One region of the Arthrobacter globiformis genome, then DNA from elsewhere that is predicted to be linked to it. Evidence: riboswitches for the same ligand, from Rfam matches in the RefSeq annotation. Region 1 holds a riboswitch; the other holds the start of a gene.

Region 1 (3,478 bases):
CTGCCGGAAAGCGGTGATCATCGCTTTGCGCTCCCCCGATGACGCGGCACGGCCGGCGTCGTCGGCGATTTCGATGGCCCGCAGGGTGGCGGCAGCGAAGTCCTCATCGGCGTAAGTCCGCAGCCACTCCGCGTACGGGTGCCCGGCCTGTGCTCCGGCGGCCACATATTCGGCATGCAGGGTCTCCCCCACCTCGGCGTACAGCCAGAAGCAAGGCAGGACCGCGGCAACCAGCACCGCGTAACTGCCGCCCGCCGAAGCCGCCAGCAGATGATCGACGTAAGCCTTCGTGACCGGGCCCAGCCCCGGCTGCACGATGCGCGTGCTGAGCCAGTTGCGGTGCAGTTCCGATTCAACTTCCAGGCATTGCTGGGCGGAGCGCGCCCAGAACAGCTGCTCGGACTCGGTTGGCGCGAGCGCACTGGCCCTGGCCAGGACCCGGGAGTAGCCGTTGAGGTATATGGCGTCCTGTGCCAGGTAGTACGCGAATTCCTTCTCCGCGAGGGTGCCGTCGGCAAGCCCACGGATGAAGCCCAGGCCATAGATGTCTTCCAGGTCGGCAACGGTCTCGGCGCGCAGCAGTTCCGCGAACCCGCCCCTGCCCTCGGGCTGGGTCACGTGGTGGAAGTGGTTGATCGGTCCGTTGCCGGCGCCCACCTCGAGCTGCCCGGAGGTGCGGAGGGCTCCGGCCAGCCAGGGCTTGACCACCCGCAGTGACGCTTCCCAGTCGCCCAGCCGCGCCTGTGCCGTGGCCATGGCCGAGGAGAGCGAGCATCCGGTGCCGTGGCTGTTCCGCGTGCTGATCCGGTCGCCCGCAACCTCCACCACCTCCGCCGACAGCAGCCCGGCCGTGTTCACGAGGGCGTCCGGGCAGGTTGAGCCCTTCAGGTGCCCGCCTTTGACGAGGACCGTGGCACCGGTCCGGTCCGCGAGCCGCCTGCCCTGGTCAAGGGCGGCGGCCCAGTCCGCGGCCTCCGGTTCCCCGAGCAGCATGGCCAATTCGGGCAGGTTCGGGGTGATCAGGTGCGCCAGAGACAGCAGTTTCCGGAGGGCTGCCTCTGCAGACTCCTGGAGGAGGCGGTCACCGCTGGTAGCCACCATCACCGGATCGAGAACCACGACGCCGGGCCTTACCTTTTCTAGCCAGCCGCGGACGGCTGCGATAACACGTTCATCGCCCAGCATGCCGATCTTCACGGCGTCCACGTGGATGTCGTCGCTGACAGCGTCCAGTTGCGCTGACAGGAAGGAAGCCGGCGGAACGTGCACGCCGCACACGCCGGTGGTGTTCTGCGCAGTGAGGGCCGTTATTGCAGCCATTCCGTAGCCGCCGTGGGCCGCAATGCTTTTCAGATCGGCCTGGATGCCTGCGCCGCCGGAAGGATCCGAGCCTGCGATGGCCAGGACCCGGGGAACGTCGCGGGAGGTCTGAATGGCCGGCCCAACGGTTTCCAGAAGCGACTTGTCGGCGGCCGCGGGTGCGGGCAGGAGTGATGCAGATGACAAGGAAGACATCCCTTCGCCGGTGCTAACCGGACAGGTTCAACGGGTTTGGATCTCAGCCGGCCCTTGCGCGGCACCCCGTGTCAGTCCTCCAGCCTAGCGGTTCGTTCGGCGCGCGGCGCCAAATTTGGCGTTTACGACAGGCTTCCGCGGGCGCCGTTGACCCCTGCTCTCTGCCTTCTGCCCTTTGCCGGCTGACGAATGCCCGGAACCAGGAAGGTCCGGCACCGCAGCCGCGGTGCCGGACCTTTTACTGGTGGGCTCGGAAGTCAGTCACCCCGGAGTCCGGGGAGCTCAGAGTCCGCTTGTCCTACAGTTCTGAGGCGGGTACCCCGACCCCCAGAATGATCGGTTCGCTGGCCGGCTGCGGAGCCGCCTTGGGCGTCTGCGCATTGCCTGCTTCGGGTGCCTTGGCCTCGTGCGAGTGCCCGGCGGCGGCAGCCGGAGCAAACTCGTGGTGTTCCACGGATGTCTCGTTGGCTGTACCCTGGGCGCGGCTGGCACTGCGGTTTCGGCGCGGACGGCGGCTGCGGGACGGGGCTGCGGGGCTTTCCACCGGCTGCCGTGCCGCAGACTTACCCGCGGACTGGCTTTCGGCCCGCTGACCCTCCGGGTGCTGGGCTTCTGTGCGGACCGGCGCGGGAGCCTCGTCCTTGGCCTCCTCCTCTTCGGCGGGGGCAACCGGAGCGCCGAGGTGCGCGAAGGCTTCCTCCAGGCGGTCCAGCGTCAGGGACGGCGCATCCTTGACCGGTTCCTCGCTGTGATCGACAAACGGAAGAATCACTTTCTCGCCGCCGAAGGTGAGCACTGCTCCGGGCCGTCCGGAGACGCTTTCCGTTTCCGGAGCGCGGTGCACCACGGGGCTTTCCGGCGCGGCGGCAGCGGGTGCGGCGGGCCGGGCGGCCTCACCCGACGCTGCGGCACTGTGCGCTGCTTCTTCCTCATGCAGGTGTGCGGCGTGGGCCGCTGCGGCGATGTTGGCGAGGGCAGCGCGGGTGGCCTCAGCCTTGGCGTGGCGCTCCGCCTCCGACGGTTCGGGGTGGTGCAGTGCTGCAGGGGCGGCCGGAGCAGTCTCGGCAGACGGCTGTCCGCCCTTGCCCCGGCGGCGCTTCCGCTCTGTACGGGCCGGCGGCTGGACCTCGGCACGGTGCACGTGGTGTTCAGCGGCCACGGTGTTGGCGCGTCGGTGCTCTACCGGCTCGTCATGGGTGACGACGCCCCGGCCCGCACATGCCTCACACTGCTCGCCGAAGACTTCCAGTAGGCCGGTGCCCATACGCTTGCGCGTCATCTGCACCAGTCCCAGGGAGGTCACTTCGGCCACCTGGTGCTTGGTCCGGTCGCGGCCCAGGCATTCCACCATGCGGCGCAGGACCAGGTCGCGGTTAGACTCCAGCACCATGTCGATGAAGTCGATGACGATGATGCCGCCGATGTCGCGCAGGCGCAGCTGGCGGACAACTTCCTCGGCTGCTTCAAGGTTGTTCTTGGTGACGGTCTCTTCAAGGTTGCCGCCGCTGCCGGTGAACTTGCCTGTGTTGACGTCAACCACCGTCATGGCCTCGGTCCGGTCAATGACCAGCGAGCCGCCGGACGGCAGGAAGACCTTACGGTCGAGCGCCTTATGAATCTGCTCGTCGATGCGCCAGGCGGAGAAGATGTCCTCGTCCTTGGTCCACTTTTCGAGCCGGCCCACCAGGTCCGGGGCAACGTAGGTGACGTAAGCCTCGATGGTGTCCCACGCTTCGTCGCCGGAGACGATCAGCTTGGAGAAGTCCTCATTGAAGACGTCGCGCACAACCTTGATGGTCAGGTCCGGTTCGCCGTAGAGGAGTTCGGGGGCGAGGACCTTTGTGGACTTCGCCTGGCTGTCAATCCCCTCCCACTGGGCACGGAGACGGTTGATGTCGTGGGTCAGTTCCTCCTCGGAGGCCCCCTCGGCGGCAGTGCGCACAATAACGCCGGCATCCTCGGG
Region 2 (3,478 bases), 440 kb from region 1:
CCGCACGCGCCAGCCTACCGGCGATCACGGCGTGTTTGAAGGCCTCGGCCATCAGCGCGGGGTTCTGGGCCCGGGTCACGGCCGTGGCCAGCAGCACGGCGTCGCAACCCAGTTCCATTGCCAGGGCCGCGTCCGAGGCCGTGCCGATCCCTGCGTCCAGGACCACGGGAACGGAGGCCCGTGACACGATCAGCTCGATGTTGTGCGGATTGAGGATGCCCAGGCCCGTGCCGATCGGCGCTCCCAGCGGCATGACGGCCGATGCACCCAGGGTCTCCAGCCGAAGCGCCAAAACGGGATCGTCATTGGTGTAGGCGAAGACCTTGAAGCCCCGGTTGACCAGCTGCTCGGTGGCGTCCACCAGCTCCACGGCATCAGGCAGGAGCGTGTGCTCATCGGCTATGACTTCGAGCTTGACCCAATCGGTCTCCAACGCTTCACGGGCCAGCTCCGCCGTCATGACAGCGTCCCGGGCCGTGAAGCAGCCGGCGGTGTTGGGAAGCACGCGGATTTTGTGGTCCACCAGCAGCTGGAACAGCGAGCCGGTTTCGGCAGGCGAGTAGCGCCGCATCGCAACTGTGGTCAGCTGGGTGCCGGACGCGAGCAGCGCTGCGCCGAGACCGTCCAGGCTTGGAGCGCCTCCGGTGCCCATGATGAGCCGCGAAGTCAGCTCCACCCCGTCAATGACCAGGCTGTCTGTTGTTTCAATCATTGTTTCTGCCATCGTCTTCATCCTCCCTGGACTGCCGTGACAAGTTCGATCTCGTCGCCGTCGGCGAGGGCGGTGGCGTACCACTGGCTGCGCGGCACGACGGCCGAGTTGCGGGCCACCGCCACACCCAGCCGCTGGCCGTCGGCGGCCTGCCCGCTGGCGGCCAGTTGGCGCCCCGTGACCTGGCTGACGAGTGAGGTGACGGAGGCGCCCTCGCTTACTTCCTGTTCAACGCCGTTCAGTGTGATGTTCATGCTGGTTCCTTGTTCTGGTCAGATGTGACGCGGGTCAACGTGACAGTGCCCGCTGCTTGCGGTGTCCCTTGGGGTGATTAGCCGGGGACGGGGCTGAGAACAGCGGCAGATCCCAGTGGGCCCGGAAGCCCTGGTGAAAACCGGCCCGGCCGGAAGGCGGCCCAGCGCGGATCGGTGTTGCCGTCCATGAGCTGGCGGCAGATCGCCGCGGCGGCCGGGGTCAGCAGGACGCCGTGGCGGAAGAAGCCGGTGGCGATGATGAGGCCCGCCACGTCCGTGCCCGCACCTTGCCCGCCGGCCGGCACCCGGCCCAGCAGCGGGGCGTTGTCCGGCGTGCCGGGCCGTGCCCGGGCGGTGGCTTCGAGCAGCTCGAGTTCGGCGACTGCCGGCAGCAGTGCCTGGGCGTCGCGCAGCAGTTGGTAGACACCCCCGGCGCTGGTGCCCGGCACACCGTCCTCACGCTGGGTGGCGCCGATCACCACCGTGCCGTCCCCGCGGGGCACCACGTACACCGGCACTCCCCGCACCATGCCCCGCACCGTTGCGGTGAGCAGGGGCTGCAGGTGTGCGGGGACTCTGAGCCTGAGGATGTCTCCGTAAACCGGGCGCAGCGGCAGCTGCAGGCCTTCCGGGAGGTTCTGCAGGTGCGCCGCGGCCAGGCCGTTGGCCACCACCGTCTCGGCCGCCCTGACGGTTCCCCCGCCGGCCAGCCGGACCCCGCAGACCCGCGCGCCGTCCCAGAGCAGGCCGGCGGCGTGCTCCCGCACCGCGTATCCCTCCGCTGCCGCGATCTCCTGGCCATGGCAGGCCAGCTCGGCAGCAACCGCCCGGACGAGCTTCCGCGGATCCACCTGGTGGTCCGCCGGGATGTCCAGGGCGCAGGAGATCGCGGGGCTGAGCAGCGGCTCCCGGGAACGTGCCTCCCGGATGGTCAGCGGTTCAACGTTCAGGCCGTAGGCCCGCTGCACGTCCCGCAGGTCCATCAGGGCCCGGCGGTCGGCCGGATCGGCACCCACCGCCAGGGTCGGCGTCGTCAGGTAACCGGCGTCCTCGCCGGCTGTGAGCGTGGCCGCAAACTCCGGCCATCTGGCGGAGGATTCCAGCATCAGTTCCAGGAGCCCTTCCTCCTGGTAATGCAGTTCGCTGACCGGGGCGAGCATGCCGGCCGCAGCCCAGCTTGCACCGCTGCCCGGGGCTTCATCGATGAGCACCACCGACCGGCCGGAGCGCCGTGCCTCCCAGGCGATGCCGTGGCCAACCACGCCGCCGCCAATGACGGCTACATCTGCCTCAAGTGCGCCGGGCTCCAAGGCTCCCGCGGAGCATTCGTCGCCGCTGGTTTCAGGGTTCATGGAATTCCTTCCCTACGCCGGTACTAACCGGATCAGGTCAAGCGGTCGGCTCTGACGCCCTCTCAGCCCTGCGTCTTTATGACAGCAGCAACGGGCTCCCGCGGTACCTGCCCAGTTTAGAGGAACTAAGGTGGTTGCCATGACCGTGCACTCTGCCCACACCGCCGCCCGCCTGTACCTCTGCACCGACGCCCGCAAGGACCGCGGGGACTTTGCGGACTTCGTGGACGCGGCGTTCGCCGGCGGCGTGGACATCATCCAGCTGCGGGACAAGAGCATCGAGGCGGCCGAGGAACTCGAGCTGCTGGAAGTAGTGCATGCCGCCGCCCGCAGACACGGCCGGCTGTGGGCCGTGAATGACCGCGCCGACATCGCGTCCATCGCCGGTGCACCGGTGTTCCACGTCGGCCAGAAGGACCTGCCGCTCCGCGCCGCCCGGAAGCTGCTGCACGATTCAACGGTGATCGGGCTGTCCACCCACAGCACGGACCAGGTGGATGCAGCCATCGGCGCTGCCCACGGGCGCAGTGGCCTGGACTATTTCTGCGTGGGCCCGCTGTGGGCCACCCCCACCAAGCCCGGGCGCGCCGCCGTCGGGCTCGACCTGGTGCGCTACGCGGCGGAGGCCGTTCGCGCCGCAAACGAGGAACGGGTTGGCGGCCTGCTGCTGCCCTGGTTCGCGATCGGCGGGATCGACCGCACGAACTTGGAGCAGGTCCTGGCGGCCGGAGCCAGCCGCATCGTCGTCGTGCGGGCGATCACCGAGGCGTCAGACCCGGCAGCAGCCGCGGCGGAACTGCTCGATGCCCTCGACGCAACGTACCCGGCCGCCGTCTCGTAACCGAGACGGCCCGATCCGCGGGCGGCGAGTCCTGGAGCTACCCGCTCAGGCCCAGCTGGACCATCCGCCGGGAATGGTTCTCCGCGACTTCGGCGGTGATGCCCCGCACCAGCTCGCGTGCGGTGGCGTCCGTGGCACCGGGCTCCGACTCGACGAACAGCTCGCTCAGGAAGGCGTGGTCGTGGCCCACGCGCTGGGCCTGCGTGATCGCTTCGCCGAGGAGGCGGCGGCCCCACAGCGCCAGCCTGGACGCGAGCCGGGGGTCGTCCGCCAGCGCCCCACTGAGCCGTTCCCGAAGCACGGCCGTGGCCTCTTCCGA

Evidence for each region. Region 1 has a riboswitch for thiamine pyrophosphate ahead of thiD (bifunctional hydroxymethylpyrimidine kinase/phosphomethylpyrimidine kinase). Riboswitches for the same ligand answer to the same signal wherever they lie in the genome.
Region 2: it holds a riboswitch for thiamine pyrophosphate, as region 1 does, so the genes downstream of both, thiO (glycine oxidase ThiO) here and thiD (bifunctional hydroxymethylpyrimidine kinase/phosphomethylpyrimidine kinase) in region 1, are expected to answer to the same signal.

The regions. Positions count from the first base shown of each region.
Region 1 covers NZ_JAUSXI010000001.1:3,474,699-3,478,176, forward strand. Annotated here, with positions in the region: gene thiD (bifunctional hydroxymethylpyrimidine kinase/phosphomethylpyrimidine kinase) at 1-1,515, opposite strand, end outside; TPP riboswitch at 1,498-1,594, opposite strand; gene QFZ33_RS16110 (Rne/Rng family ribonuclease) at 1,814-3,478, opposite strand, start outside.
Region 2 covers NZ_JAUSXI010000001.1:3,912,213-3,915,690, forward strand. Annotated here, with positions in the region: gene QFZ33_RS18140 (thiazole synthase) at 1-712, opposite strand, end outside; gene thiS (sulfur carrier protein ThiS) at 730-966, opposite strand; gene thiO (glycine oxidase ThiO) at 1,044-2,318, opposite strand; TPP riboswitch at 2,310-2,430, opposite strand; gene thiE (thiamine phosphate synthase) at 2,458-3,159, shown strand; gene QFZ33_RS18160 (ferritin-like fold-containing protein) at 3,197-3,478, opposite strand, start outside.